Regions from separate parts of the Blautia sp. CGZ-1-C1 genome, predicted to be linked through region 3. Evidence: predicted binding sites of a transcription regulator. Region 3 holds the regulator's gene; each other region holds the start of a gene.

Region 1 (13,272 bases), on a different contig from region 3:
AAGCAGACTGCACCAGATTTCCCAGAAGATGTGGATAATGTTTCTTTATCAGCTGCACGATTACCGGACAGGCGGAAGAAATCATCACACCCAGCTCTTTCTGTTCCGGAAAAAGAGCCCGATACTGCGCCGTCATCAAACTTGCGCCCTCAGCCGCATCTGCCACATCTGCAAATCCCAGTTTCTTCATTGCTTCTCTGATTTTATTGATTCCAGTTACCCCGAACCGCGCCAGATATGCCGGATGAAGCGAGGCAATAACCTGCGCTTTATTTTCCATTGCACTGCGAATCGCCGGGATCATATTCTGTTCTTCCTTGGCATCCTGCGGACAGACAAGAATACATTTCTCACAATAAATACACTGGCTCTCGATAATTCTCGCCTGATGATCATGGACTCGAATCGCCTTGACCGGGCAGTTTCGGACACATTTATAGCAGTTCTTACAACTGACTTTCTTAAACTGAAGGATTGACTGAAATCTCTGCATGCCACATACTCCTTGTAATAATCTTAGAGCGTGTTAAAAAAGCTCTGGTAAATAAATAAAAAATCATTTCATCTCATTTTATATAAAGGAATATGGAGCTGCCGCCAGGACAGCAGATCCAAGCGACAGCCCCATATAATTTTTATGCTTTCTCAATCTTAACTGCACATACCTTATATTCCGGTATTCTTGCATATTTGTCAAGTGCTGCATTCGTCAGCCAGTTTGCATTTCCATCCGGGAAGTGGAATGGCATCCAGCTCTCACCCGGTGAAGTCTTAGTACCTACACGTGCGGTAGATTCGATAAATCCTCGTCTGGAAGAAACTCTGACTTTATCACCGTTTTTGATACCAAGTTTATCTGCATCTACGATATTCATTTCAATAAATGATTTACCTTCGATTTCCATAAGCTCAGGTGTCTTTCCGGTCATAGCTCTTGTTGTGTAGTGATACAGGATACGTCCTGTCATCAGGATGATCGGATAATCATCATCCGGAAGCTCTGCGGACGGTACATATTTAGCCGGATAGAACCAGCCAAGACCACGGGAGAATTTACCCACATGCATGATCGGGGTTCCCGGATGATCCTTGGATGTACATGGCCACTGAAGTCCCTGTCCGTGAACTTCTTCACTATCGAGACGTTCATGGCTGATACCTGCAAAGCTCGGTGTCAGAGATGCGATCTCGTCCATGATCTGTGCAGATGTCAGATGTGGCTGCGGATATCCCATACGGTTCATCAGATCAATAATGATATCTGTATCCAGTCTCATCTCGCCAGGCACTGTGACAGCCTTGCGGACTCTCTGTACACGACGCTCTGTATTGGTAAATGTACCCTCTTTCTCTGCATAGCTTACACCAGGAAGAATAACATCTGCATACTGAGCTGTCTCTGTCATGAAAAGTTCCTGAAGTACAAAGAAATCAAGGCTCTTTAATGCTTTGATAATGTGTGTAGTATCCGGATCAGTAACTACCGGGTCCTCACCATAAATATACAGACCCTTGATCTCGCCTGTGATTGCCTTCGGGAATACATCAGTTGCATGAGTTCCGATATTCGGATCAAGTTTTACACCCCATGCTTTCTCGAATTTCTCACGAACTGCAGGATCAGTAACCTTCTGATATCCTGGATATACATTCGGCTGAGCACCCATATCGCAGGCACCCTGTACGTTATTCTGTCCACGAAGCGGGTTAACACCACAGCCTTCACGTCCAAGCTTGCCAACCATCATCGCCATATTGGACATGGACATAACGCCCTCTGTACCTGTGGAATGTTCGGTTACACCAAGGCAGTAGATGATCGGAGCGCGATCAGCTTTTGCATACATGATCGCTGCTTTTCTAAGATCGTCTGCGTCAATGTGGCAGATCTCAGCTACCTTCTCAGGTGTGTAATCTTTTACGATTTCCTTTAATTCTTCGAAACCTTCTGTACGCTCTGCGATGAACTTGTCATCCTGAAGACCTTCAGAAAGGATCACATTCATGATACCGTTTGCAAAAGCAACATTTGTACCTGGTTTCAGTTTCAGATGGATATCTGCTTTCTTAGCCAGACCAATATCACGAGGGTCAACTACGATCAGCTTGCAGCCTCTCTTGATGGCCTGACGGATCTGCATGCCGACTACAGGATGTGCTTCCTCAGGATTGGAACCAACCAGCATGATCAGATCTGCATTCTTTGTGATATCTTCGATAGGGTTTGTCATGGCGCCTGAGCCAAGAGTCATTGCAAGACCTGATACAGATGCGGAATGACATACACGTGCACAGTTGTCTGTATTGTTGGTGCCGAAGCAGCAGCGAACCATCTTCTGTACCATGTAAATATCTTCATTGGGTGATCTGGAGCATGCAAAACCTGCAAGGGAATCAGAGCCATATTTCTTCTTGATTTCCATAAACTTGGAAGCTACAAGATCAAGTGCTTCATCCCATGTTGCACGTTCAAATTCACCTGTCTCTTTATTCTTAATTAACGGATATTTGATACGCTCCGGAGACTGTACGAAATCGAAGCTTCCGCTGCGGCCTTTAACGCAGAGCAGACCTTTGTTGGATGGTCCGTTTGCAGCCTCTGTATCCACAATCTTTCCGTCTTTTATGAGGAGATAATACTGGCAGCCTGTTGCACAATGTGGACAGGTAGTCAGAACCTTCTTGTCAATCTGGTATGGACGATATTTCTTTCTGCGCTTCATGGTTAACGCACCTGTCGGACAGGCCTGAACACAGTTACCACAGGATTCACAGATACCTTCATTCCATTTATGTTTATAATGTGCACCGATTACGGAGTTGAAACCACGATCCATGGTATCGATCGCACCTCTTCCTACGATTTCTTTACAGGTATTCACGCAGCGGTGGCAGAGAATACACAGGCTTGGATCATAGGTAAAAAATTTGTTTGTATCATCAATCGGCATATCCTTCATTTCACCAGGATAGCTTGTCTCAGTTACACCATATTCAAAACAGTAATCCTGTAATTTACAGTCACCGTTTGCCTCGCATGAGAAGCAATGTACACGATGGTCGGAAAGAAGGAGGTCAAGTGTATCTTTACGATATGCAACTACCTTCTCGGACATTGTCTGTACTTCGTCTCCTTCTGAACAGCGAAGTGTACATGCCGTATCAAATTTGGTTCTGCCATTGTTTGTTACTTCTACCACGCATAAACGGCAGGAACCATCCGGCAATACATTCTCCAGATAGCAGAGTGTAGGAATCTCCACTCCGATCTGTCTGGCAGCCTGCAGAATAGTCGTACCTTTCTCTACCTCTGCAGGAATTCCATCTATTGTCAAATGAATCATCTTTTCACCCTCCTTAATTCACAGAAATTGCACCGAATACACAATTTTCCAGACATGTTCCGCACTTAATACACTTGGAGGTATCAATGCTGTGAGGCTCTTTCTTATTTCCTGTGATAGCACCAACCGGGCAGTTTCTTGCACACTTGGTACATCCTTTACATTTTTCAGGATCGATCACATAAGAACGCATTGCCTTACATACATGAGCTGCGCACTTCTTATCTACGATATGTTCTACATATTCATCACGGAAGTTCTTTAAAGTGGAAAGTACCGGAAGCGGTGCACTCTTACCAAGTCCGCAAAGTGAACGGTCTTTGATAAAGTTTCCAAGATGTTCCAGTTTCTCCAGATCTTCCATCTCACCTTTACCATCTACGATCTTCTCAAGAATCTCAAGCATACGTTTCGTACCGATACGGCAAGGTCCGCATTTACCGCAGGATTCTCTCTGAGTAAAGCCCATGAAGAATCGTGCAACCTCTACCATACAGGTATGTTCGTCCATAACTACCAGACCACCGGAACCAACGATCGCTCCGTATTTCTTGACAGAGTCAAAGTCAAGCGGTACATCCAGATGTTCTTCTGTCAGACATCCGCCGGACGGACCACCAATCTGAACAGCCTTGAATGCAGCGCCGGATTTCAGTCCTCCACCGATATCGAAAATAATCTCTCTTAAAGTTGTTCCCATCGGAACTTCGATCAGACCTGTATTTTCGATAGAACCGGTCAATGAGAAAGTCTTTGTTCCAGGTGAACCCTCTGTACCGATACTTCTGTACCAGTCAGCACCTTTGAGAATGATTTCCGGAATATTTGCATAAGTTTCTACGTTATTAAGGACTGTAGGTTTCGCCCAAAGTCCCTGCTCTACTGTACGAGGCGGTTTTACACGAGGCATACCTCTGCTTCCCTCGATAGAAGCAGTAAGGGCAGAGCCTTCACCACATACGAAAGCACCTGCACCACGGTTGATATGCATATGGAAAGAGAATCCTGTTCCGAGAATATTGTCTCCCAGAAGTCCGTTCTCCTCCAGAACTGCAATTGCATGTTTCAGACGTGCTACAGACTGCGGATATTCTGCACGTACATAAATATATCCATGCTGTGCTCTTACTGCGTAAGCTGCAAGCATCATACCTTCGATCAGACGATACGGATCACCTTCCATTACGGAGCCATCCATAAATGCTCCCGGGTCACCCTCATCACCATTACATACTACATAATGAACAGGATCAGCCTGACGGGCTACCTGAATCCATTTCTTACCAGCCGGGAAGCCACCGCCTCCACGTCCGCGGATACCGGATTTATCAACCTGATCGATAACCAGATCCGGATCCATCTCAAACATCGCTTTCTCCAGCGCCTGGAAACCACCGCTTGCTATGTATTCCTGCAGAGATTCCGCATCAAATTTGCCACAGTTTTTCAGAACGATTCGTGTCTGTTTTGCGATAAACGGGATATCCTGTGGTCCGCGGCTTACCTTACCGCCTTTCTGATAAAGCAGTCTCTCGATTGTCTCATTTCCCTGAACGCTCTTTTCAAAAATCTCCTGGCAGTCTTCGATCTGAACCTTTGTATACTGGATTACGTCGTCACCCTTCTGGATACGAACCAGCGGTCCAAGTTCACAGACACCCTGACATCCGGTTTTCTTCACACCTACGTGTGCATCTTTGTCATGAGGTCCAAATTCAATACTTACTCCCGGGGCATCCTTGGCGATCTCCAGGAATTTCTCATAAATCTTCTGGGAACCGGTCGCTACACATCCGGTACCTGAACAGACGAGAATACGACAGTCATAAGAATCCAGCACCTTTATGGCTTCTTCTCTGACCTGGTCCAATGCTTCTTTATTCTGGATCATCCCTGTTCGCCCCCTCTCAGTTTATCAATCAGCTCATCTGCTTTCTCCGGTGTCATTCTCGGATGAACATCATCATTGACCATCATTGTCGGCGCAAGTCCGCATGCACCAAGACAGGAAACTGTTTCCACTGTAAACATCATATCGTCTGTCGTCTTTTTTGTCTTGGACAGACCAAGTTTCTTATACAGTTCTTCCAGAACCGGAATGGATTTTCTTACATGACAGGCTGTTCCGTCACAGACCTTGATCACATATTTACCTTTTGCCTCGAATGAAAAGTTCTCATAGAATGTTGCAACACTGAATGCTTTCGCTTCTGTTACTCCGATCTGATCAGCCACATAGGTCAGCAGTTCTCCCGGCAGATATCTGTACACGCCCTGAATATCCTGCATGATCGGAATCAGTGATGCCGGCTTTTTACCATAGAAAGCAATAATCTCGTCCGCTTTCTGATAAAATGATTGATCTAGCATTTCGCACCCTCCTTATACCTTCTTTTTCTCTTTTTATTGCACTCTTTACATATTGTAACGATAATTATAACCCTTTTTCGTCATTTTAACAACCTGATTTATAGAAATTTTCTAATTTTATATCATTTTTCTCTATAAATGTTGCTTTTGTTTGTTTAATTTTTATCAAATTAATAAAATTACACACTAAATAAGACAAAACAAAACTAAACACCACATCAAGTTGACAAGATATTCTCGATCCTGTCTGGAGGATTTTTATATCATAGAAATATTACTGAGTAATTTCCTATGATACTGATACAATGATACTGATACAAAAAAGCTGATATTTCATAACCATATGATTTATGAAATATCAGCTTCTTTGTTTTCTGTTATATTACAGCTATTTCCAATCTTCACAACTGCATTACAATTTCATCTTTAAAATTTTTCCTTGTCAATCGGATATTTGCAATTGAAGAAAGGAACTTACTTGATTCGGTTAAATCTTATTGTGCCTGGAAATAATATCCCACGCCCCATTTGGTGTGCACGTATTTCGGCTCACTCGGATTGGTTTCAATCTTCTCGCGGAGGCGGCGGATATGTACATCCACTGTACGCACATCACCCGGATATTCGTATCCCCATACAATATTCAGCAGGTTCTCACGGCTGTAAACTTTATTCGGGTTAAACACGAGAAGTTCCAGTACGTCGAATTCCTTCGCTGTCAGATTGATCTCTCTGCCTGCGATAAACACACGTCTTCCTTCGCAGTCCATACGAAGATCGCCCACCTCGATACTCTTGGCTTTTTCCTTCTCCTCATGGTCACTTCCTGCACGTCGCATGATTGCTTTGATACGCGCTTTCACCTCCAGGATGTTAAATGGCTTGGTGATATAATCATCAGCGCCATATTCCAGGCCAAGAATCTTGTCCATATCTTCGCCCTTAGCTGTCAGCATCACGATTGGTACGTTGGAAAATTCGCGAATCTGCTGACACACTTCCAGTCCGTCCATCTTTGGCAGCATCAGATCCAGAAGGATAATATCGTATTTTTTATCTTTTGCTTTCTCTACTGCTTCTTCTCCATCGTAAGCGCAGTCCACTTCCATACCATCCTGCTCAAGACTGAAACGGATTCCTTTTACAATCAGCTTCTCATCATCTACTACCAAAACTTTCCTGCTCATTCGGTTCTCCTTATCCTACTACTATCTCATCTTTTATCTTTGCAAAAGTACCTTCTTTGATACCCTGTACATTCATAATCTCTTCTATCGCAGCAAACGGCCCGTTCTCCTGCCGGTAGGCAATAATCGCCTGCGCACGTGTCGCACCGATTCCTGTCAGTGTGGTAAGCTGGGTTTCATCTGCTGTATTTATGTTGATCCTGTTATCCTGCTGAGCCTGAGCGGCTATCCCTGTGTTCTGTCCTGTCCCGGCACTTCCGTTCATCTGTCCATCTGATGCTCCGGCCATCTCTGCCGGATCCAACCCCTGCTGCTCCATCTCTTCCTGTGTAAGAATATAAAGCTGCTGTCCATCTGTCAGAACTCCTGCACGGTTTACACAATTCTGCACTGCCTCAGGAAGATATCCTCCGGCTGCCTCAATAGCCTGAAACACCCGGCTTCCGGCTGCCAGCTGAAAGACTCCCGGATTTGCAACTGCTCCGCACACATCTACATAGATCATCTCAGGCTGTGTTTCCCCAGTTGATTTTATCTCCGTCCCATTACCTGCATCTGAACCACCTGATTCTGCCTGTTTTTTCCGGGACTCTGCAGAACTGCCATCATCATTCTGTCGGTCTTCTGTATCAGCTTTCTTCTCATCTGTATCTTTCTTCGACTTCTGTCCTGATGTTTTCTCTTCTGATGACTCCGCATCCACCTCTGCCTTTGCTTCCTGCAATCCATCTATCAGAAACTGTGCCTCTCTGCTCTTACATCCTGTCAGTCCTGTAAGAAACAAAGTTCCGCACAATATCAGCATCACAGCATAACAACATCTGTTTTTTATTTTTATCATAAGGGTCCTCCTCTTATTTCTCAGAGTAAGAGTCCCCCTGTCCATAATGCCACCCTTATTGTAACGAAATCTTAATGATTTTACAATAGTAAACTCTTATTTTTGCCACTTAAATATAACAATTCCGGAAATCGCGATCAGCAATCCAAGGATTTTGCGCCATTCAAATGGTTCTTTATCTACCCCAAACAGCCCGGCCAATTCAATTACATAGGCAACTGCCAGCTGAGAAATAACGATCAGCATTGCTGCCTTTGCCGGTCCAAGAGCTCCCATGCTCTGGATTACTGTAATTGTAATAAACGCTCCGATCACACCACCAAGGAGTGTATATTTATTGTCCACCTGCCAGAGTGCAGCCACACTTTCCCGGCCTGTAAAAAGCCAGGCAAAAACACAGACTGCAAAAGCCGACAGCTGCACCCAGCCGGTTGATACCCAAAGACTGGTCTGCTTTGTCACCTCCGTGTTAAAAACACCCTGAATACTCATCAGCGCCCCTGAAATCAATGCCACTATAAATCCCCACATAAATCTGCCCTCCTGAATAATATGATCATTCTGCTTACTCCGGTAATCATTCTTATGTCGAAAAGAGGCACCGCTGTTTAGCAGTACCTCTTGTTTTCTTTAGTATTAGTCTATTCAGTTACGAAAAAAACATACAGTAAATTTCTTCATTGTGGAGTATGGACTGTAAACTCTGGATTTATCCTTGGAAGTCTTATTCCAGGAACGTACTGTCACATACCAGGTGCCTTTCTTTACGTTTGTAAAGGTTACAGTTACGGTATTTTTGTCTTCTGTACGTTTCACGTATTTCTTAACAGGATATTTCTCTCCTGCGGAGGTCTTGTATTTGTTTCCAAGTAGGATCTCATAACCTGTGGCATTTTTGCATTTTGTGTAAATGTCTAACTCATCACTAAAGTAACGAGAATGCGACGCGCAGTTATTCAAATCTGATCAGGCACCCAGAACAGCGGACATCTTAATTTCTTTTTCCGTTTCACTGAGGTCAAAATCGCCGCCATCTTCCACAGTCATGTGTACCTCATACAGTACATCTTCTGTCAGCGTATCCGGTGTTTCACCATCTTCTGTCTGGATATGCCATTTTTCTGTCGGAACTTCCTTCAAGGTACCATCTGTACCATATGCATACAGCTTCAAAGAACCTGTTTCCCCTGAGATTCCTTTCATACGTATTGCAACGGTCGTATTCGGATGTACATTTTCAACTGTGATCGTGTTCAGCCATCCTTCCACATCTCCCTGGCCACCGTCTGCTGCAAATTTCTCCTGGCTTAACACATTGCGCATTGCCTGATCCAGATCCACCTTGCGGTAAGGCATTTCCGGCAGATATACAAACCGGTCCTGAAGTCTCAGAAGTTCCAGATAGCCGGTCGGACAATAGAGCGCATTTCCGCTGTTTCCCGCATACATACCGATAGCCATGTTGTTATATCCCGGCTTGTCAGAAATATCCATGGTAAACACAGTCTCGCCTGTCTCAAAATCAAGCATGATATACTGCCACATACCGGTTTCCATATCCTGAACATATCCGTAAATATACCCTGTTGCAGTGGACAGCTTCATCATGGAAGTGTCAGACAGATCACTTCTGCACCAGATACTCTTCATCTCATATCCGTTCTCCGTCTTAACTGTATCCACACGTTCTATACCCGGCGCGATCATTTTATTGCCCTGTCTCAGCCAGCCCACATCATAAATATTCTCATAGCTTTGTATTGAGGAATCATTATCTGCTTCTCCAAGCTTCGCACTTCCTGCACCAAACCAGTTACATACGATCGTGCTTACTGTTCCCTCTCCATCATCATATACAATTGCAGAATTTTCCACAGACACCTGTGTACCTTCCGGAAGCTCATCTATAACAGGCATACTCGCAACCTGTTCTCCTGTTTTCATATCTACCGCAATAAGATTTACCGGATCCTGATTATCTGTAAACATAACCAGATCTTTGGTCAGAGACGGGGAACATCCACCTCCCCATGCAAGACCGCCGCCTGTCGTCTCATCGCCTTCTTTGCTTTCCTTGGCACCCACACTTTTATAGGAAGTTTCCCAGACTTTTTTCACACCATTATCCGCCTGGAGCAGATAACACTTCAGATTTGTCAGAATGACCGCACCCTCCTTAGATGCCGCAATACCATTCTCTGCACCCTCTCCCGGTTCCAGTTCATATACAAACACTGCATCTGACAGATCCACATCTTCTCCATTCAGGATCTTATCGATAGCTGCACGTGAAACATAGCCAAAGGTTCCCTGCTGTTTTCTGTCGGGATAAATGCGGAAGCCTCCTGTTGCAAACCAGAGATTTCCCTCATAATCAAAAACTACAGATAACAGATTCTGATCCAGTGTTTTTCCAAGTGCTGCCTCTGCTGCCGCTTTAATGTCGATATCCAGAACCTTCTCAAATTCCGGAAGTACATTTCCCTCCTCATCTGTAGCCTTAAGCATAAGTACCCGATTATCGTTCGTCGGACACACAATGCGATTGCTCTCATCTACAAAAGAATATGAACTCTGTATCAGATAGCTTCCATTGTCATGCTGTTTTGGTGAAAAATAGCCCAGGGTCTGTGCCTCATCTGCATTAATATCACGGATCGCCAGGCCACCCAGAAGAGGAACCACAGAATGTCCATAGGAATCAAAAAAGACTGCCGGCGAAGCATTGGGATTAACTTTTTCATAAGAAACATTGATCTCAGAATAAATATCAACAGGCAATACCTCATCTGTTGAATCTGTATTATAGCAGTCATGATGAATATTGGAATCACTTGCTGCCATATAAGGATTCTCGTCGATAACCTTCGGTGTAAGTGTCTTTATAGGCAGTTCTGATGTCTGACCTGCATTTTCCTCTGTCTGTGTTTCTTCTACCTGTGTTTCCTCTGCACGTACCATATTTATTGACGGTTCAGATGTTGTAGTTGCTATAAAAGCGATTATTGTAAGAATTAAAGCTCTTTTCTTCATAATTGTTTTCTTCATAATTGTTTTCCTCCTGAGTGTTTTTGTCATATTACATTTCTGCATTCAAACCAGATGGAGAGTCCTTCTTTTATTTTCTGCTCTTCCACAGGTTTCATAAAAAAATATTCTATCCGCATCCTGAACGCATGAAGCGAAAAATCAAGATCACTGCACCAGATAATCCCACATTTCGGATACAGGGAACGGAGATGTTCTGCCGCATTCAGCCCGGACACACCTGGCAATGCAAGAAACACCACTGCCGGTACTGTTTTTCGTATCCGCCCAAAAAAATGTTCCTGATTCTGATAGATTTCAATCAATGGAAAAACTTTCTTTTCTGTACAGTAATTCCTGATATATTCCGCACAGTTCTGTCCTTCCTGTTCCTGATCAGTCAATATGGCAATACAATACACGACATCCCTCCTCTTCCATTTGATGTACTCCCATTTGTTATCCTCATTATAAAAAAGTCAGAAATTTTTTCAATAATTCTGTCACGAAACGACAGAAAATGACACGAATTGTAAATCTATGGTATTGTTTTGTGATATACTTATAGCAGAATTTTATGAAAATTGCGGGAGCTGCTTTGCAGCGAAGCAATTCGTAGATATCAAGTTAGGGGCAAAATGCCTTTTGACCCTAACATCATTTTATAAATAAAGGAAGATTTACTATGAGAATTGCAATTGTTGATGATATTTCAGAAGAACGGACACTGCTTCGCAACAGACTGGAATCTCAATTTTCCAGGCGCAATGTCCACGTAGATATATTTGAATATGAAAATGGAGAAACTTTTCTCACTGCAGCGAAGGAATGTCCTTTCACGGTAGTGTTTCTGGATATTTATATGACTGGTTCTAACGGGATTGATACAGCAAAAGAACTTCGCAGATCAGATACTGACTGTCTGCTGATCTTTACAACAACTTCCACTGACCATGCATTAGAGGGATTTCAGGTCCGGGCTCTCCACTATCTTGTAAAGCCCTACAGTGAAAATGATATTTCCGCACTGACAGACGAAATCCTTTCCCGCATCCCGGATTCCGGGAAATACATAGATGTAAAGGTAAACGGCAGTAATATTCAGATTCCCTTCCGGAAAATAATCTACGCAGAGCATTTTTCCCATATGATCCACATCCACACTGCCGGTGAAAGGGAACTGGTCACCCGTCAGTCCTTTGACTCCTTCATAACCTCCCTGAAAATGGACTCACGTTTCTATCAGTGTAACCGGGGCGTTGTGATCAATCTGGAACATGCCGTTGATTTTGACGGAACAGGCTTTCGCCTTGATAACGGAAGTAATATCCCGGTAAGCAGGAAGCTTCTCAAAAACGCCAGACAGACATTTATGGAATTTCTGTTCCAAAGGAGGTCCTGAAATGACTGACATACTTCGCCCTGTACTTGAACTTTCCGTAATCATTCCCGGTATACTGCTGGCATATCTGCCTGTAAAGAGCTATCTGAGACAGACACCGCTTAAGCTGACAGCATGGCTTCTTCCTCTTCTTCTGGGAATCTGTATTTTGGGAGGAGCGGTTTGCTGTGCCCTGCAAATTCCCACCAGATGGTTCCTGTTTCCTCTGCTGCCTGTGATTATGCTCATTTATCACAAAACACTGAAAATCTCTGTCTGGAAATCTGTCAGTATTTTTCTTGCAGTCTTCGCAGTTTTTACATGTGTCAAAAGTTTGTCCCGGGCAGTTAATGCACTTATGACCGCAGACCTGCATATTACAGAAAATGAACTGTGGTTTCACACCGGTGCCGGGATTTTCTATAACGTGATCTGTCTGCTTTTTGTTCTGGCAGCCTGGTATCCTGCCCGCCACTGTGTACAGACAATGATCACAGACGAGAACTTTGCCCAGACCTGGTACGTATTCTGGATTCTTCCGGTAATCTTCATCGGAGTGAATCTTTTTATGATTCCTAAATACCGCGGTACTTTATATACCGGACGGGTCCTGCAGTGCTATATTGTTTTAAGTCTTGTACTGCTCATAATCCTGCTTCTGTTTTATGTCATGTTTCTTATGATGGCAGTCAGTCTGAACAAAAATGCCAGACTTCAGCAGGAGAACCATTTTCTTACTCTTCAGCAGGAAAGATACGAGAATCTCTGCATGGCTATTGAAGAAGCCAGACAGGCGCGTCACGATATCCGGCATCACTTTGTGCAGTTATCCTCTCTGGCAGAACAGGGTGACATGGAAAAGATCAAAAAATATCTCTCCGCTGCAACCGGAAAAATCTCTGACTATAACCTGCATTTCTGTGAAAATCAGGCTGTTGACAGTGTTTTCGGATATTATTCCACCCTTGCAGAAAGAGAAAACATTCCTTTTCATGCACTGGTTTCTCTGCCTGCTGATCTTTCCATAGATGAGATTAATCTGTGCCTTGTGTTTTCCAATCTGCTGGAAAATGCCATCCAGGCAAGTGCGAAAACAGAGCCTGCCCGCAGAAAGATTAATGT
Region 2 (13,272 bases), on a different contig from region 3:
ATAAAAAAATTTATTTCAACACCTTGTAATCTGGCGAAAATGTGGTAAACTGAAACTTCGGGTAACTTATTAAAGAAAAAACACATATATAATAGGAAGAATAAAGTTACTGTTCACTCCGTTCTCAGTAACACGCTTCGCGATGCACAGGATTTATGCTAATCGCATAAATCCGCGCCGTATGTCTCGGGATTTTGGCATATTCATGCCAAAACACCTCGCGGAATAGTAGCGTGTGAACAGTAACCGAATAAATCATTAATTTAATTCATATTCAAATAGGAAAGGAAATCATTTTATGAGAACAAAACGTGAAGATGTCCGTAACGTAGCCATTATCGCACACGTTGACCATGGTAAAACTACTCTGGTTGACCAGCTTCTGAAACAGAGCGGTGTATTCCGTGAGAATCAGGAAGTTCAGGAACGTGTCATGGACTCCAATGATATCGAGCGTGAACGTGGTATCACTATTTTATCCAAGAACACAGCTGTTCATTACAAAAATACAAAAATCAACATCATTGACACACCAGGACATGCTGATTTCGGCGGCGAGGTAGAACGTGTACTTAAGATGGTAGACGGTGTTATTCTTCTCGTTGATGCTTTCGAAGGTGCTATGCCTCAGACAAAATTCGTTCTTAAGAAAGCACTGGAACTTGACCTTCATGTAATCGTATGTATCAACAAGATCGACCGTCCGGAAGCCCGTCCGGATGAAGTTGTAGATGAGGTTCTGGAACTTCTTATGGATCTTGGTGCTTCTGATGAACAGCTTGACTGTCCGTTCCTGTATGCTTCTGCCAAAGCAGGACATGCTGTGATCGACTTAAACGACACGCCTAAGGATATGGCTCCGTTATTTGAAGCAATCCTGAAATATATCCCGGCTCCGGAAGGAGATCCGGAGGCAGATACTCAGGTTCTGATCAGCACGATTGATTACAACGAATACGTTGGACGTATCGGTGTTGGTAAAGTTGAAAACGGTACAATCGCTGTTAACCAGGAACTGACTCTGTTAAACCATCATGATCTGGACAAACGTAAGAAAGTTAAGATCAGCAAGCTCTACGAGTTTGACGGTCTGAACAAAGTTGAAGTAAAAGAGGCCACTATCGGTGCTATCGTTGCTATTTCCGGTATCGCAGATATCCATATCGGTGATACTCTCTGCGCAGGGGATAATCCGGAAGCTATTCCTTTCCAGAAGATTTCCGAGCCTACTATTGCCATGAACTTCATCGTAAATGACAGTCCGCTGGCCGGTCAGGAAGGTAAATACATTACCTCCCGTCATCTGCGTGACCGTCTCTACCGTGAGCTCAACACAGATGTCAGCCTTCGTGTAGAAGACACTGAAACAACAGAAGCCTTTAAAGTTTCCGGACGTGGAGAACTTCATCTGTCTGTCCTGATTGAAAACATGAGACGTGAAGGTTATGAATTCGCAGTAAGTAAACCGGAAGTTCTGTATAAAACAGACGAACGTGGCAAGAAGCTTGAGCCTATGGAAATTGCTTATGTAGATGTTCCAGAAGAATTTTCCGGTACTGTAATCCAGAAGCTGAGCGAACGTAAAGGTGAACTGCAGGGTATGAGTACTGCCAGCGACGGCACTGTACGTCTGGAATTCCACATCCCTTCCCGTGGACTGATCGGATTCCGTGGTGAGTTCCTTACTTCCACAAAGGGTACTGGTATCATTAATACTATGTTTGACGGCTATGCACCTTATAAGGGAGATTTCCAGTACAGAAAACAGGGATCTCTGATCGCATTTGAGGCTGGTGAGGCTGTTACTTATGGCCTGTTCGCAGCTCAGGAGCGTGGTACTCTGTTTATCGGACCTGGTGCTAAGGTTTACAGTGGTATGGTTATCGGTCAGAATGGTAAGGCTGAGGATATTGAGTTGAATGTATGCAAGACTAAACATCTGACTAATACACGTTCTTCTTCTGCTGATGATGCGCTGAAATTAACTCCGCCCAGAGTTCTGAGTCTGGAACAGGCGATCGACTTTATCGATCAGGATGAACTGCTGGAGGTTACACCGGTATCTCTCCGTATCCGTAAGAGACTTCTGGATTCCAGAGAACGTAAGAGAGCAGCTTTCAGAAAAGCCTGAAACAAATAGAAACTTAAGAAAAACTAAGCCCCGCAGATTTTGCGGGGCTTAGTTTTTCTTAATCATTACTGTTCACTCCGTTCACAGTAACTCTTAATCTCCTGCAAACATAGTCAATCGGATATTCGCAATCCGCTTTCGCTACTTGCTCATAACCGAATAACTGCTTCGCAGTTTATCAGGAGGGGCTTGTACCCCTCCTGATACAAGTAAGTCCCCAACCACTGCTTATTGCTCTTCGCAACCTCCGCAGGGGGCTTACTTGATTCGGTTAAAAACATAAATCCTTCTACAAATTATATTGTTATATTTTCACGAAATTTTGAGTTAGTATTCGTTAACTTTTTGTATGTTTTGTGATTGACAAATGATTAACAAAGTCATATAATAGCATCATCGAGGTTGTTAATTTATTAACGTTATTTTTTTAACTTTCTCTCAGTTGCCAACAGAAAATATATTGTTAAATTTTTCTTATATATTCTGACAATTGATATTTTATTCACATTATTTACGTGATTATTCACAATTTTCACCATAATATTTCGCTACGCTTATATTAATATTACTGTTGACCGAATAATCAGTTTATTTGTATAATAAAACCATAACAGGTCACGGTAAATACTTTTAACGAAAACACAAACAGGAGGATTCCCATATGGCAAAAAAAGAGAACACTATCCCAACCATCATCGACACCCCTGAAGCCCTTACCGCAAAGATTGCAGCCATGAAAGAGGCACAGAAGATTTTCGCAGCATTTACCCAGGAGCAGGTAGATAAGATTTTTAAAGCTGCCGCTACTGCTGCTGACAAAGCACGTATCCCGCTTGCTAAAGATGCTGTTGAAGAAACAGGAATGGGTATTGTAGAAGATAAGGTTATCAAGAACCATTACGCAGCCGAGTATGTATACAACGCATATAAGAATACCAGAACCTGCGGTGTGATTGAAGAAGACACTGCTTACGGTATTAAGAAAATAGCTGAACCGATCGGTCTGATCGCTGCAGTTATTCCTACAACTAACCCGACATCTACTGCAATCTTCAAAACTCTGATCGCGCTGAAAACACGTAATGCAATCATCATCAGTCCGCATCCCCGCGCAAAGAAATGTACCATTGATGCAGCAAAGGTTGTTCTGGAAGCAGCTGTAGAAGCCGGTGCACCGGAGGGAATCATCGGATGGATCGATGTTCCAAGTCTTGATCTGACAAATCAGGTTATGCGCGAAGCAGACATCATCCTTGCTACAGGTGGTCCCGGAATGGTTAAAGCTGCCTATTCTTCCGGAAAACCTGCTTTAGGTGTAGGTCCCGGAAATACTCCTGTTATCATCGATGACAGTGCAGATATCCGTCTGGCAGTTAACTCCATCATCCATTCCAAAACATTTGACAATGGTATGATCTGTGCTTCTGAACAGTCTGTAACTGTTCTTGAAAGCATTTATAAGAAAGTAAAAGAAGAATTCCTTTACAGAGGATGTTACTTCCTGAAACCGGATGAATTAGAGAAAGTAAGAAAAACTATCCTTATCAATGGCGCATTGAATGCAAAGATCGTAGGTCAGAAAGCTGCCACTATCGCTGAGATGGCCGGTGTTGCAGTTCCTCCTGAGACAAAAATCCTGATCGGTGAAGTTGAATCTGTAGACATCAGCGAAGAATTCGCACATGAGAAGCTTTCACCTGTACTTGCCATGTACAAGGCCAAAACCTTTGACGAAGCGATTGCCAAAGCTGAACAGCTTGTAGCTGACGGCGGTTATGGACATACCTCCGCTCTCTACATTGACACAAGAGAGAAGGAAAAGATGGAAAAACATGCAGCAGCCATGAAGACCTGCCGTATCCTCATCAATACTCCATCTTCTCAGGGCGGCATCGGCGACCTTTACAACTTCAAACTTGTTCCGTCCCTGACTCTGGGCTGCGGTTCCTGGGGTGGCAACTCCGTATCTGAGAACGTAGGTGTGAAACATCTTATCAACATCAAGACCGTTGCTGAAAGGAGAGAAAATATGCTCTGGATTAGAACACCGGAAAAAGTTTATTTCAAAAAAGGCTGCCTGCCGGTTGCTCTGGATGAGCTTGGCACTGTTATGCACAAGAAACGCTGCTTTATCGTAACAGACTCTTTCCTTTATAAGAATGGATATACTAAGAAAATCGAAGATAAATTAGATCAGATGGGAATCGTACATACCTGCTTCTATGATGTAGAACCAGATCCATCTCTCGCTTCTGCAAGAGCCGGTGCTGCAGCAATGAGAATGTTCGAGCCTGACTGCATTATCGCAATGGGCGGTGGTTCCGCAATGGATGCCGGCAAGATCATGTGGGTTCTCTATGAAAATCCGGACGCCAACTTTGATGATATGGCTATGGACTTTATGGATATCCGTAAGAGAATCTTCACATTCCCGCATATGGGTAAGAAAGCTTACTTTATAGCTGTTCCGACATCTTCCGGTACAGGTTCCGAGGTAACACCGTTTGCTATCATTACTGATAAGACTACAGGTATCAAATGGCCTCTGGCAGATTATGAATTAATGCCTGATATGGCTATTGTTGATACAGATAATATGATGAGCGCACCTAAGGGACTGACCTGTGCTTCCGGTATCGACGTTATGACTCATGCACTTGAAGCCTATGCTTCCATGATGGCGTCTGATTATACAGATGGTCTTGCATTAAATGCGATTAAACTGGTATTTAACTATCTGCCACGTGCATACAAAGATGGTTCTGATGTAGAAGCAAGACAGCATATGGCAAATGCTTCCTGCATGGCTGGTATGGCTTTCGCAAATGCTTTCCTTGGCGTAAACCACTCTCTTGCTCATAAGCTGGGAGCTTTCCATCACATTCCACATGGTATCGCAAATGCTCTGGTTCTGCTTCATGTTCTGCGCTATAATGCAGCCGAAGTTCCGGCTAAAATGGGTACTTTCCCACAGTATCAGTATCCGCACACACTTGCACGTTACGCTGAGATTGGCCGTTCTGTAGGTCTGACAGGCAAGAACGACAGCGAAGTATTTGAGAAACTTCTCCAGAAACTGCAGGAACTGATGGATACTATTGAGATCAAACATACGATCAAAGAATACGGCGTAGACGAGAAGTACTTCCTTGAAACTCTGGACGAAATGACCGAACAGGCATTCAACGACCAGTGTACCGGTGCCAACCCGAGATATCCATTAATGTCTGAGCTGAAAGAAATCTATCTGAAAGCTTACTATGGTGAGGGAAATATTCCTGAATCCGGGAAAGCCAAAGAGAAAAAAGAAGCAAAATAAAATTTGCTGAAAATAAACCTTTTCCTTTAAAAATATAGTGTTTAAATCAACAAAATGGGGCTGTCAAAAAAAGACAGCCCCTTATTATATTATTTCTTACTGCGGGATGCTTCTGCTTCCCAATGTGTGATAAAGTATGTAATATCATCTGTCATGTGAAGCGGTCCGCCAAAGCTTTCTGAATATACTGCAAGCTTGATCGCATCTTTTACAAGAAGCTGTGCTTTTGCAGCTTTTCCCTTATCATCTTCCATAATAAAGGCACCGACTCCCTGTACCAGGATCAGTCTTGGCTCTTTGTCATTCTCTGCCATAAATTCATCCAGCGCTGCTTTTGCCTGATCAATATTTTCTACAAATAACGGATATGGTCCGCAGTATACAATGTGATCCGGTGTAAACGGTTTCAGAAGGGGTGCAGCCGCTGCTTTATCTTTTACAAAGTTATCAGCTTCCGCTACAGGTACAACTTCTACCGCATGTCCCAGTAACCGGGAAAGCCTCTCTGCTGCCTGCTCTTTTTCAGGTGTAACAGCATCACTGACATCAGCAGTTCTATTTACCTGTTTCTCTAATTTACTGATCACATCGTCAAATAACACTCCAATTTCCTCTACAGTATTTGCTGCAACGAAAATTCCGTGATTCTGGAGCAGAAGAACCTGAACATCTTTTCCGGATTCTTCTTTATAAGCATTCATTTTCTCATAACAGATACGCGCAAGTGTATAACCTGGTTTGCAGATATCGATCCAGAGTACATCTTTTCCAAGAAGCTCTTCGCTGAGTTCCTTTGCCCCTTTTCCGCAGGTCAGTCCATTGACAAGTGTAGGATGAACATGCAGTACATAAGTATAGGCAAATAAATTATGAAGCAGCGCTTCCACACTTGGACGTTTGGTTTTATCAGCATCTGTTACTGCTGCCATAACATCTGCAAGATACAGTGATTCACGTTTGACATCATCTTCAGGATAATCTGTTTTCATGATTTCATTCAAACGTGCTCTGCTCATTTCCACAAATTCCTCTGCCTTGATTGTAGCAAGCTGTGTACCAGAGCCTTTTACATACAGTGTGGTGTCGTCTTTTACTGAAGTATTACCACCGCCTGCAAGAACATAAGCAGGGTTGCTTCCATAAGTATTTGACATTTTTACTAAGGTTGAAAGATCCATAATTAAAATTCCTCCCATATTTATAATAGTTTTGCTCTTTCCTATTGTACACGATATCCTACTTTTTTCCAAGTGTTATAATGTTGCTGTGAACGGAGTAAACAGTAACGTTATAATAATCCCGCAAAATAATCTCATAAACAGCTGTCCCAGTCGCAGATATGCACTTCGTCCGGTACTGTACTGTTCTGTCACTTCACGGCATTCATCCATTGTTGCTGCAAGATCATTTCGGATATCCAGAACTGCCTGACAGTCCGCCATAAAGCATCCATTCTCAAAATGATGATACAGACTTCTGTAATCCAGGTTTATGGTTCCGCAGGTTGCCATACAGTCATCTGCCACACTCATCTTTGCATGACAGAAGCCAGGCGTCCACTCGTAGATACGCACCCCATGTTTCACCAGTCCATGGTAGAAGGAACGGGTAATATTATAGATCATTTTTTTATCCGGAATACCAGGTGTAATGATCCTCACATCTACCCCTCGCTTAGCAGCCAGGCACAGGGCATGTGTCATTTCATCTGTGATGATCAGATATGGAGTCATAAACCAGCAGTATTTTTCCGCTTTGTTCGCCATACTGATATACACTTCTTCGCCTACCTGCTCATTATCCATAGGGCTGTCTGCATAGGGCTGGATAAAGCCCGTCTGCTTTGCCTGATAATCTGTACTGAGCAGAAATTTGTTAAAATCACTGTCATTTTTATCTTTGTCGCTGACAGCATTCCACATCTCCAGGAATGTCACTGTCAAAGAACGGACAGCCTCGCCTTCCAGACGGATGCCTGTATCCTTCCACTGTCCATAAGGATGTGTGAAATTAAAATACTCATTAGCAAGGTTGTACCCTCCGGTAAATCCTACTTTTCCATCAATCACTGTAATCTTGCGGTGATCCCTGTTATTCAGAAACACATTCAGACCCGGAGTAAAGGGGTTGAATACTCTGCAGTGGATTCCAACCTTTTCCATCTTCTTGATAAAATCTGTGTTGATAAATCCAATGGAACCCATATCATCATAAAATACCCTGACATCCACTCCCGCCTTTACGCGGTCCTCCAGAACACTCTGGATTTTATGCCAGGCCTGTGCATCCTCGATGGCATGGTATTCCATAAAAATAAATTTCTCTGCCTTTGCCAGATCTTCCAGCTGAGCCTCCAGTCCTTTAACTGCCTCATCATAATAAATAACGTCCGTATTCTGATAAACCGGATAGGAGGCATTTCTCTGTATATAATCAGCGATATTGCCTGCCTTCGGAATCTTTCTGCCAAGCGTTTCCCTGCACTCACTGTCATTGGGAAGCAACGGCAGAAGTTCCCTGTCAATCTGGGCATAGCGCTCTCTCATTTTGAGGGTACCGCCGTTAAGACCGATCAGTAAATATAATCCCACTCCCATAATAGGGAATACAAGGATCAAAATAACCCATGGCATCTTCATAGATGAAGTCTGGTCTGACGCATACAACTTAAGAACCAGTACACCTGCAAGAAGCCTTGTCATCAGATTGATAATCTCCGCATATTGATTCAGCTTTGTAATCATAACAATGATAAAAGCTGCTTCCAACAAAATACATACCGCGGAAAAACATAATCGTTTTACACCATTTTTCGTTTTCGCCCTGCCTTCCAGAGTATCCTGTTTCATGTTCTTTCTCTCCCCCTCTGCCAATTATTTAGAAAAATCTTTCCTGATTATTCTGCCAAGCCTGTCCAGATCCTCATTGTCGGGGTGGGACAAAGCCCTGTCAAAATTCTCGATCAGTTCATCCAGGTTCGGTGCATGATTCGGCTTCTCCTTCATCATTACGTATCTGTCCCTGACTGACTGGGGCATTTTCCCCTGACACATAAATTCTCCCATCACTGTATTACTCTCATCCACAGATTCCTTAACTTTCCCGAGAACCTGCTGAAAATAGGCTTCACTGCCTCCGAAGCCTGCTGTTCCAAACAGAAAGATTTTCTTGTTTTTCAGACTCTTTAACAGTTCAAGTGTTGCAGGATCTGCATTCCCTATGTCTGTCCAAAATCCAATGTATAATATGTCGGATGTGAGAGCCTTCGCTCCTTCTGTCCCAAAATAATCGCAGTTTTCCTCAGGCAGTACCTTCCCTGATCTTCTCTGCAAGCTTCTTTGTGTTCCCTGTTTTACTACTGTATAAAATTGAATATCTTTGTTCTCCCATGCTGTCCTGCTCCTTTTTTATTTTATGCACTCTCAGAGTCTTCCTTGTGTTTGCTTCTGTAAAAAGATTCCGAGAGTACATTTTTATCTACGTTATTTATATCAGTTATAACTCTTCACCAGACACTCCATCCCGGAACATTTTCAGCAGCTCTTCCATACTTTCTCTCAGCTTCTCATTCTTATTATACTGGACCAGTACCACTGTAACAATGGCAGACAGAATTATGCATCTGCGGATCAGTTTTCGAATACGGATACATCTCTTTACATCTTTTCTTCCCTTTTCATAGAGCTTCTCTGCCATCCTGTCAGCTCTGGCATCTTTGCAGGCAATATAATCATCAATCACCTGCTTATCCTCCTCACAGATATCCAGATTCTCATACTGACTCCTCAGCTCCTCAAGTTCTGCATTATTCTGTCTGATCATTGTATCTTTGCGGTTAATTCTCTCAGCTGCACTCCGGCTCATTCTCTCTGTTCGTTTATTCATGATAAAAACTCCTTTCGTTTATTTTTTATTATCTCCTATTTTAAACTTTTCTCAGGCTTTTCTCAATAAAATATTGAAAACAAAAAGCACCTGCTTTAACAGATGCTTTTTCTCGCTTTATTTTACAATAACCCCATCTTCATCCCACAGGTCATGCCAGTCCTTTGCGCCTTCCCACAGGAACACCTGACCTTTGACAAGTCGGTTTCCTTTTTCCAGGGTAGCGATCTTGGCCATTTCTTCATCAGTCAGGGGATCTTCTGTTACACATTTCAGGTTACTTACATAGTTATGTACAGAAAATGGAATGGAGATTTCCCCTCTCTGATGGGCCCATTTCAGGGCAATCAATGCCGGATGTACTCCATGCGCTTTGGCAATCTCCTGCATTTCTGGGGTCTGCATATCAGCCACATCCTCCGGGCAGATATCTCTTTCCGGTCTTCTTGGAGAACCAAGGGGCATATATCCTACCGGCTGGATGTTATGAGCAATCAGATAATCATACTGTTCCTGCTGCTGGAAACATGGATGCAGCTCCAGTTCACATGCCGCCGGTTTGATCTTCATTAACGGAAGAACTGCTTCCAGTTTCGGAATAGTCATATTGGAAATACCGATATAGCGGATCTTACCTTTTTCTACCAGTTTCTCACACTGACGATAGGTATCCATAAATTCCTCCACACTGAAAGGTCTGGATTCCGGATTTCTGGAATCTACATCACAGAATGGTGCATGGTAGTTCGGGAATGGCCAGTGGATAAAATACAGATCCACATAGTCACACTGAAGATCCTGAATGCTTCTGGTGCAGGCTTCTTCTACCTTTCTATGCATGTCATTCCATACCTTTGTCATAATGAAAAGATCTTTTCTTTCTACTACCCCTTCATCAAAAGCTGCCTTGAAAACTTCACCAATCTGATGCTCATTTCCATAGCATGCTGCACAGTCAAACATACGATATCCGCTGCGGATCGCACCCGCCACAGCCTCAGATACTTCTTCTGCACTTACACGGTCAGAACCAAAGGTTCCCATACCCATACAAGGTACTTTTTCTCCTGACGGAAGCGTTACCTTTGGCACAACTTTCGGATCAACAACCTCTTCCTCATTTGACAAAAGAATTTTTCCTTTTACAAGTCCAGGTGTTTTAAATAACTGGAATGCTTCCTGTGCCTGACTCATTGGAATTTTTTTGTAGATAAATCCAGGATCAAATTTCAGCTGACCTGTTGCAAAATAATGTGCAGTCAGATCCCATTCGCGTCCCGGATAAGGTGCGCTGTAAGACATCCAGGAACCGGTCAGTTTAAATTCTTTACGATTCATATTTTCCCACTGTGCCGGTGTAAATGTCAGATTCTCATGAGGGGTTCCGATAAAGCAGACATGTGCTTTGTTTGCAGCCAGCTCAAATGCCATATGCATGGTTGGAACCTGTCCTGCGGTCTCAAAGACAAAACCATAACCCTTACCGCCTGTGATCGCCATAGCCTTTTCCATATATCCTTCGTCTCTGGTATTGATGACTTCATCTGCACCAAGGCGTTTCGCCAGCTCAAGGCGTTCCTCACTAATATCAAAAACTACCACTTTCTTGGAACCAAAGATCTTGGTCCACTGCATGGTAAACATTCCAACTGTACCACCGCCAAGAATTGCGACATACTCGCCACCGTGGTAATCATTCTGGAATACACCGTGGATTGCAACAGTTGCAGGCTCAAACATAGCTCCCTGCTCATATGGAACACTGCTTTCAAAAGGAACAGCGTTCTGCTCCGGAACAACCACATAGTCTGCGTTACTTCCCTGCTGTCTGGAGCCTATGAAGCTGTAGTGCTTACAGAGAGAGAAATTTCCCTGCTGACAGTCATCACATTTCATACATGGAAGAAGCGGTGCACCGGAAACACGGTCTCCCACTTTTACCTTAGTCACACCTTCCCCCACTTCCACTACATCTCCGGAAAACTCATGTCCAAGTACGATTGGATAAAAATGGACCCCATGATTCAGGACACGCGGAATGTCTGAGCCACAGATACCAGAATATCTGACACGTATCTTAACAGTTCCTTTGGTCACCTTAGGTTCTTCGATTTCCTGATACTGTACATCTTCATTTGCAACTACCACTGCTGCTTTCATAATATATTTCTCCTTTCATGAATTCTGCTTTTTATTTTGCAGTCATTATGTGTGCCAGAGACTTATAAAGTTCCATATAAGTCTCAAAAGTTTTGTCATAAACTGCTTTGTTCTTCGGATCCGGTTCATGGCGGCGGGTCTCTTTGACCGTAAGTGAAACTGCTTCCTCATAATCTTTGTAAAAACCTACTCCCACCCCTGCCAGAAGTGCCGCACCAAGGGTGGTTGCCGTATCAGATGCCGGTACTATGATCGGTTTTCCTGTAATATCGGATTTGATCTGTGTCCAGAGCAGGGAATTGGCAGAACCTCCCATAGCTCTCAATACATCTGCCTCTGCCCCTGCTTCCCTGGCCACTTCAAGATTGTGCCGCAGGGAAAGCGCCACCCCTTCCATACAGGCACGGACCATATGTCCTTTTGTTTTTGCAAAATCCAGTCCATAGAAAACACCCTTTGCATATGGATTCCAGATAGGAGAACGCTCCCCGGACATATATGGAAGAAATACCATTCCATCGCAGCCTGGCCCAACTTTTTCTGCAATCTTATTGAGCTGATTCAGAGATGAGACACCTGTCTGTTCTTTCATCATCCGTTCATAATCTGCAAATTCACGTTCAAACCAGCGCATTACACCGCCGCCTCCGGTGGTTCCTCCCTGAAGAAGCCATTTGCCCGGGACAACATGATAGCTCAGGATCAGCCTCGGATCAGCCTTATATTCCTCTGTACAAATACTCATTCCTCCGGCCTGTCCACCCTGTTCCTGTGTTTCACCGGAATGGATCACACCTGCACCAAGAGTTCCGCAAGCCGCATCAAGTCCACCGGCAACTACGGGAATTCCTTCTACAAGTCCACACTCTGCAGCTGCCTTCCCGGTAACTGTTCCAACCACATGGTCACAATCACAGATTTCCGGAAGAAATTCCATGGGGATTCCAAGACGTTCACACATTTTTTCATCCCAGCATCCCTTCTTCATATTGAAACAATGCAATCCATATCCCTGTGACACATCCTGGGTAACCGCACCTGTCAGTTTAAATGCAATGTAGCTGTTGGACTGAAGGATTTTGTAGATTTTTGCGTATACCTCCGGAAGATTTTCTTTATACCAGAGGATCTTTGCAGTAGAATAAGAAGGCTGAAGAGAATTTCCCGCCACCTCAAAAATCTCCTCCTGTCCAATCTCCTGATTCAGTCTGTCACAAATAGACTGTGCTCTCGTATCCATCCAGATTGGTGTATTGGCCAGCACGTTTCCCTCTCTGTCAATTGGGATTGCAGACCAGCTCTGACCATCGATCCCGATTCCTGCAATCTCATCTGCAGTGATATCTGCCTTCTGTATGGTTTCCTTTGTTGCCCGGCAGACTGCATCCCACCATTCCTCAGGGTTCTGCTCTGCCCATCCCTCATGTGGATAATATACCGGATAATCACCACTGGCTGCTGCAAGAACTTTTCCATTCCTGTCAAATACCGCAACCTTGCAGGCACTTGTTCCGATATCAATCCCCAATAAATATGATTTCATCATTTTGCTGCTCCCATGATTCTATTTTATCTGTTCAGAATACTTACAGATTTTCCTTCCATAATCTCTGTCTGAAGTTTCTCCATAAAAGGTTCCTCAGATCTTTCTTCTTTCTTTTCAAGATGCTCCAGAATAATCCTTGCAATCTCTTTGGCAATCCTGTCGGTGGGCTGTGATACGATCGTCAGCTTGGGACGGCACGCCCTTGCAAACTGAAGATTATCAAACCCTATC
Region 3 (6,000 bases):
AGATGACCAGAATTCTCTGGAAGATTATTAAAGATGAACTTATTCTCCCATATATTGATTTGAATACTGAGTATTATGATCTTGGCCTGGAATACAGAAATGAAACTGATGACCAGGTAACTGTTGACGCAGCAGAAGCTACCAAGAAATACGGCGTTGCAGTTAAGTGTGCAACGATTACTCCGAATAAGGCGAGAATGGAAGAGTACACCTTTAAAGAAAATGTACAAAAGCCCGAATGGAACGATTCGTGCGATTCTTGATGGAACCGTATTTCGTGCTCCGATTGTTGTAAAGGGTATCGAGCCATGTGTTAAGAACTGGAAGAAACCGATCACGATCGCACGTCATGCATACGGTGATGTGTATAAGAATACAGAGATGTACATTGATGGACCAGGAGATGCTTATCTGGTATTTGAAGGTGCTGACGGACAACAGAGAAAAGAATTGATTCATCACTATGAAGGTCCGGGGGTTCTTCAGGGTATGCACAATCTGGATAATTCTATCACAAGTTTTGCAAGATGTTGCTTTAATTATGCGCTTGATACGAAACAGAATCTGTGGCTTGGCGGCAAGGATACGATTTCCAAGATTTATGACGGACGTTTCAAAGAAATTTTTGCAACGATCTATGAGAATGAATTCAAGGATAAATTCGAGGCAGCAGGCATTGAATACTTCTACAGTCTGATCGATGATATTGTAGCCCGCGTTATGAAAGCGGAAGGTGGATTTATCTGGGCGTGCAAGAACTATGATGGTGATGTTATGAGTGATATGGTTTCTTCTGCGTTTGGTTCGCTGGCTATGATGACATCTGTTCTGGTATCCCCTCAGGGTTATTATGAATATGAGGCTGCTCACGGAACTGTACAGAGACACTATTATCGTCATCTGAAGGGCGAAGAGACCTCCACAAACTCTGTGGCAACAATTTTTGCATGGACTGGTGCACTGAGAAAAAGAGGCGAATTAGACGGCAATAAAGATCTGATGGAATTCGCAGACAAGCTTGAGAAAGCTACTTTGGAGACGATCGAGAGCGGTAAGATGACAAAAGACCTTGCATTGATTACTTCTCTTGAGAATGTAACCGCGCTGAATAGTAAGGAATTTATTCTTGCAATCAGAGAAAAGCTGGATGAGATTTTATAATTTGTAAATGATTATGTCTCAAAACTGATAGATCGTATTTTATAAGATATATAATAAAAATGGGAGGAACCTGCATTATGCAAGTTCTTCCCATTTTTCATATAATCCCTCAAGTTCTTCGGTAATTGCGGCCTTCTCTTTGCTGAGTTTTGCACATTCTGCTACGTTGGTGCAGATATCCGGGAGAACCATGTTTTCGTCGATTTTTTTGTCTCTTGTTTCAAGTTCTTCAATGCGGGCTTCAACTTTTTTCAATTCATTTTCGCGTTTTCTTTTGGCGTGCCTGTTCTTCTTTCTGTTGTTGCCAGGAGAGTTTATTGTCAGATGCCTGTTTGGCTTCTGCGATTGCCTGGGCGGCAGCGGGTGCATATTTTTCAGTCAGTTCTTCTTTCTTTTCCAGATAATAATCATAGTCTCCGATATAATTTACGACTGCCTGGTTAGTCAGATCCAGAATTCTGGTAGCTGTCTGATTGATGAAATATCGATCGTGGGAGACATAGAACACGGTTCCGGTATAGCTGTTTAATGCCTCTTCCAGGATTTCCTTGGATGCGATATCAAGATGGTTGGTAGGCTCATCGAGAATCAGAAAGTTTGCCTCTGAAAGCATCAGCTTGGCGAGAGATACACGGCCTCTTTCTCCACCGGAGAGGGCAGAGATGAGCTTAAATACATCGTCTCCTGTGAACAGGAAAGCAGCGAGCATATTTCGAATCTCTGTTTCTGTAAGAGTAGGATAAGCATCAGAAATTTCTTCAAAGATAGTTTTCTCCATATGCAGTACGTGATGTTCCTGATCGTAATAGCCAATCTGAACTTTAGAACCAAGACTGAATCTGCCGCCGTCTGCATCAATCAGTCCATTGATGATCTTTAACATGGTAGTCTTACCGGTTCCGTTATTACCAATCAGAGCTACACGTTCTCCACGTTTGATCTCAAAAGAGATATCGCTGAACAGTGTCTGCCCTGGGAAAGATTTGGAAAGGTTCTCTACAGTGAGAACGTCGTTTCCGCTGATAAATCTTGGTTCCAGTGAGATTCGCATCTGGTTCTGGATTTCCTGTGGCTTATCGATACGCTGAATCTTATCCAGCATTTTTTCACGGCTCTCCGCGCGCTTAATTGACTTCTCACGGTTAAAGGATTTCAGTTTGGCAATAACAGCCTCCTGATGTTTGATATCACGCTGCTGGTTAAGATAAGCTTTATACTGCGCGTCACGAAGCTGTGCTTTTTTGAGTGCATAGGCGGAGTAATTTCCACTGTACATACGCATAGTGCCGGCTTCAATTTCCACTACCTTAGTGACTACCTTGTCAAGAAAATAACGGTCATGGGATACAATAAATACAGCTCCCGGATAGTTGAGCAGATAAGTTTCCAGCCAGGAAATACTCTCCATATCAAGGTGGTTGGTAGGCTCATCCAGCAGAAGGATATCCGGGCTGGAGAGAAGCAGTTTACCGAGAGCAACACGTGTTTTCTGACCTCCGGAGAGAGTTTCAATCTGGCGTTCGAAATCATCTTCGGTAAAGCCAAGACCTTTTAATACGCCCATGATCTCGCTTTTGTATGCGTATCCGTTTTCCAATTCAAACTGGTGGCTCAGTCTCGTATAAGTATTCATCAGACTGTCCAGAGCATCACCTGTGGTTGTTTTCATCTCCTGTTCCAGAGAACGCAGGCGATTCTCCATATCAATGATGTGCTGCTTGGTAGAAATCAGCTCCTCATAAATCGTGTGGTGTCCATGGATATCCTGGTACTGGGCGAGATATCCGATATTTTTATCTTTGGCAAGGACTACGTTTCCCGAATCAGGTGAGAGCTCGTGCATGATGATACGCAGCAGGGTAGTTTTACCGGCACCATTATTGCCAATCAGAGCTGCTTTTTCACGGTCTTCTATATGGAAACTGGCGTCTTGAAGGATGACTTTTTCGCCAAAAGATTTACAGATATTCTGACATGATAAAATCATAAGAATTCCTCCATTTATAATTTGTCCGCGTACTATTATAATCGAAAAAAGTTGTTTTTGAAAGTATTTTAAATGAATTTATCTATTTCTACAAAGATATTCGTTGCTTAGTAGTGCAATCCCAATTTGTTCCAGACTGCCGGAAATGATAGAAAGTTATAGATAAAAAATAGAAAATACCGTTTTATAAGATAGTTTCTGACGTAAATTGATAAAAAATGCAGAATTAGTTGGTGAAAAAGTACAGAATTAGTTTGACAATAAAATAACATCTGGGTATAATTGACATAGACAAGTTAAGGAGGGAAAATTTGTGGAAGCTAAAGAAATTTCAAAAGCGGTGATTAAACGTCTGCCACGTTATTATCGCTACCTCGGTGAGCTGATGGAGGAGAATGTTGAGCGTATATCTTCCAATGATCTCAGCAAAAAGATGCATGTGACAGCTTCCCAGATTCGTCAGGACTTAAATAATTTCGGCGGTTTTGGTCAGCAGGGTTATGGCTATAATGTACGTTATTTATACACAGAGATCGGCAAGATCCTTGGACTGGATACAGTACATCCGATGATTATTCTTGGTGCCGGTAATCTGGGACAGGCTCTGGCCAATTATGTGGACTTCGAAAAACGTGGTTTTAAACTGGTTGGTATTTTTGATGTAAATCCTGTACTTGAGGGAATTGCGGTGCGCGGAATCGAGATACAGATGTTAAGTGATCTTCCATTGTTTCTGAAGGAGAATGAGGTAGAGATTGCTATTTTGACTCTTCCGAAGAATAAAGCCAAAGAGATGGCGAAGATTTTAATTGATAATGGAATTAAGGCAATCTGGAACTTTGCACACATTGATCTGGATGCTCCGGAGGATGTAATGGTTGAGAATGTACATCTTTCAGAGAGCCTTATGACTCTGTCCTATAACCTGAGTGAATACAGGAAAGAGCACGAAGGCGAGTAGAACATGATGTGGAACACAAGGCTGTGGTCATCTGATCACAGCTTTTCTGAATTTAGCAGGATGATTTGGCTTATTCACAACTATAAAATGAAAGTGGATTTAAAATATCCGTCTGGCCAGAATGGCTGAGAAATTTATTCTGTATAAAATTACGTGGTGGAACAAATTAAATATTTGATGAAATACGGGAACATACGGGGAGGTGAACAGATGAGAGGAGTTGTGACTGCGGCAGAAATGAAGGCGCTGGATGCAAATACGATTGAGAAAGCCGGAATTCCTTCGCTGGTATTAATGGAGCGTGCTGCATTACAGACTGTTACAGAAATCATAAAGCGGGTGAATACGAAGGATAAAGAGAAAATCCTGGTGGTCTGCGGAACCGGGAATAACGGAGGAGACGGACTGGCAATTGCCAGATTACTCCATTTACACGGATTTAAAACGTGGTATTATATTGTTGGAAACGAAGAGAAAATGACAAAAGAAACTTCCAGTCAGCTTCGCACAGCAGAGTATTATCATACTCCACGGGTGCATAACCTGATTCTGAATGAATATACTACTATAGTAGATGCCATTTTTGGAGTTGGACTCAGCAGACCGATAGAGGGAAAATACGGAGAACTTATCAGCGAATTAAATCAGGCATCTGCGTTTAAAGTTGCGGTGGATATTCCTTCCGGGATTGATGCAGACACAGGATTCGAGAAAGGAATCGCTTTCCGGGCCAATCTTACGGTTACATTTGCTTTTCGAAAGAGAGGCCTGTGTTTCTATCCGGGGCGTATGTATGGTGGGGAGATCATTGTGGCGGATATTGGGATTTATTCAATGCCTGATAAGAAAATCCGAATGAATTACCTGGAAGGAGAAGACTTGAAAATGCTTCCGGACAGACTTCCCTATGGGAATAAGGGAACTTTCGGTAAGGTACTTTTGGTTGCAGGTTCTGAAGGAATGTGCGGTGCAGCATATTTAAGTGCTGCAGCTGCACTAAAGTGTTCGGCGGGCATGGTGAAGATCCAGACCGTGGAGGCAAATCGTGTTCCATTACAGACACTTCTGCCGGAGGCAATGATAACCTGTGATTTTGATGAGAGTAAAAATGAGAGAATGCTGGAATGGTGTGATGTGCTGGTGATCGGACCGGGGCTGGGAGCAAGTGCACAGAGCAGAGAGCGTGCTCAGTGGTTTCTGTCAAGAGCTGCTATGTGTGGAAAATCAGTTGTTCTGGATGCAGATGGATTGAATCTTCTGGCACTTCATGAGGACTGGAAGAGGTTTATCGGAGAGAATGTGATCGTCACGCCGCATATTGGCGAGATGAGCCGCCTGTGTGGAAAAAGTATTGGTGATATTCAGGATTGTCTGGTTCAGACAGCATTTGATTATGCAAAGGAAACAAAAGCAGTCTGTGTTTTGAAAGATGCATGTACTGTAGTGTCAGGTGCGTCAGAAGAGAGGTATCTGAATATTTCCGGAAACGCAGGAATGGCAACAGCTGGCAGTGGTGATGTACTAAGCGGCGTGATCGCAGGTGTGCTTTGTATGTATCTGAAAGCAGAAAGGAAGCCATCCATGGCGATGATGGCAGCCCTTGGTGTATATGTTCATGGGCTTGCCGGTGATCTGGCGGCTGAAACAGTAGGCCAGCGGGGTATGACAGCAGGAGACATTATCCGGTTTTTGCCGGAAATATTAAAATAAAGAATAACTGGTCGTAACAACGTGTGAATCGTTTATGAGCAGTTATGGCAGAGGATGAATTATTATGGAGAAAAATAACAGAGTGAAAGCAGTGATTTCTCTGGATGCCGTAGAACAGAATTTCAGGGAAATGAGAAAGAATATTGCAGAGGATACGAAGATGATCGCAGTGGTTAAGGCG

What was found. Region 3 encodes Rex, which represses fermentation and respiration genes when NADH is low (regulators of the CRP and FNR family bind a similar motif). Its sites were predicted from a motif close to ATTGTTAANTANTTAACAAT; they were not measured.
Region 1: AC058W_RS16430 (complex I 24 kDa subunit family protein) is a predicted target of Rex. The motif match lies at 5,865-5,884, and genes of this name have one in related genera.
Region 2: adhE (bifunctional acetaldehyde-CoA/alcohol dehydrogenase) is a predicted target of Rex. The motif match lies at 2,533-2,552, and genes of this name have one in related genera.

The regions. Positions count from the first base shown of each region.
Region 1 covers NZ_JBWLUT010000179.1:20,471-33,742, forward strand. Annotated here, with positions in the region: gene AC058W_RS16415 ([Fe-Fe] hydrogenase large subunit C-terminal domain-containing protein) at 1-493, opposite strand, end outside; gene fdhF (formate dehydrogenase subunit alpha) at 636-3,344, opposite strand; gene AC058W_RS16425 (NADH-quinone oxidoreductase subunit NuoF) at 3,358-5,235, opposite strand; gene AC058W_RS16430 (complex I 24 kDa subunit family protein) at 5,232-5,714, opposite strand; gene AC058W_RS16435 (response regulator transcription factor) at 6,209-6,901, opposite strand; gene AC058W_RS16440 (ComEA family DNA-binding protein) at 6,912-7,742, opposite strand; gene AC058W_RS16445 (DMT family transporter) at 7,839-8,273, opposite strand; gene AC058W_RS16450 (hypothetical protein) at 8,388-8,702, opposite strand; gene AC058W_RS16455 (hypothetical protein) at 8,709-10,775, opposite strand; gene AC058W_RS16460 (response regulator) at 10,817-11,191, opposite strand; gene AC058W_RS16465 (LytR/AlgR family response regulator transcription factor) at 11,455-12,171, shown strand; gene AC058W_RS16470 (sensor histidine kinase) at 12,173-13,272, shown strand, end outside.
Region 2 covers NZ_JBWLUT010000044.1:4,170-17,441, reverse strand. Annotated here, with positions in the region: gene typA (translational GTPase TypA) at 299-2,131, shown strand; gene adhE (bifunctional acetaldehyde-CoA/alcohol dehydrogenase) at 2,793-5,450, shown strand; gene AC058W_RS02655 (class II aldolase/adducin family protein) at 5,540-6,628, opposite strand; gene cls (cardiolipin synthase) at 6,704-8,299, opposite strand; gene bilS (flavodoxin family protein BilS) at 8,324-8,782, opposite strand; gene AC058W_RS02640 (hypothetical protein) at 8,946-9,335, opposite strand; gene AC058W_RS02635 (aldo/keto reductase) at 9,453-10,463, opposite strand; partial or broken gene AC058W_RS02630 (galactitol-1-phosphate 5-dehydrogenase) at 10,449-11,495, opposite strand; gene xylB (xylulokinase) at 11,527-13,038, opposite strand; gene AC058W_RS02620 (substrate-binding domain-containing protein) at 13,065-13,272, opposite strand, start outside.
Region 3 covers NZ_JBWLUT010000028.1:109-6,108, reverse strand. Annotated here, with positions in the region: partial or broken gene AC058W_RS01605 (NADP-dependent isocitrate dehydrogenase) at 1-1,161, shown strand, start outside; partial or broken gene abc-f (ribosomal protection-like ABC-F family protein) at 1,237-3,148, opposite strand; gene AC058W_RS01595 (redox-sensing transcriptional repressor Rex) at 3,462-4,109, shown strand; gene AC058W_RS01590 (NAD(P)H-hydrate dehydratase) at 4,320-5,819, shown strand; partial or broken gene AC058W_RS01585 (alanine racemase) at 5,884-6,000, shown strand, end outside.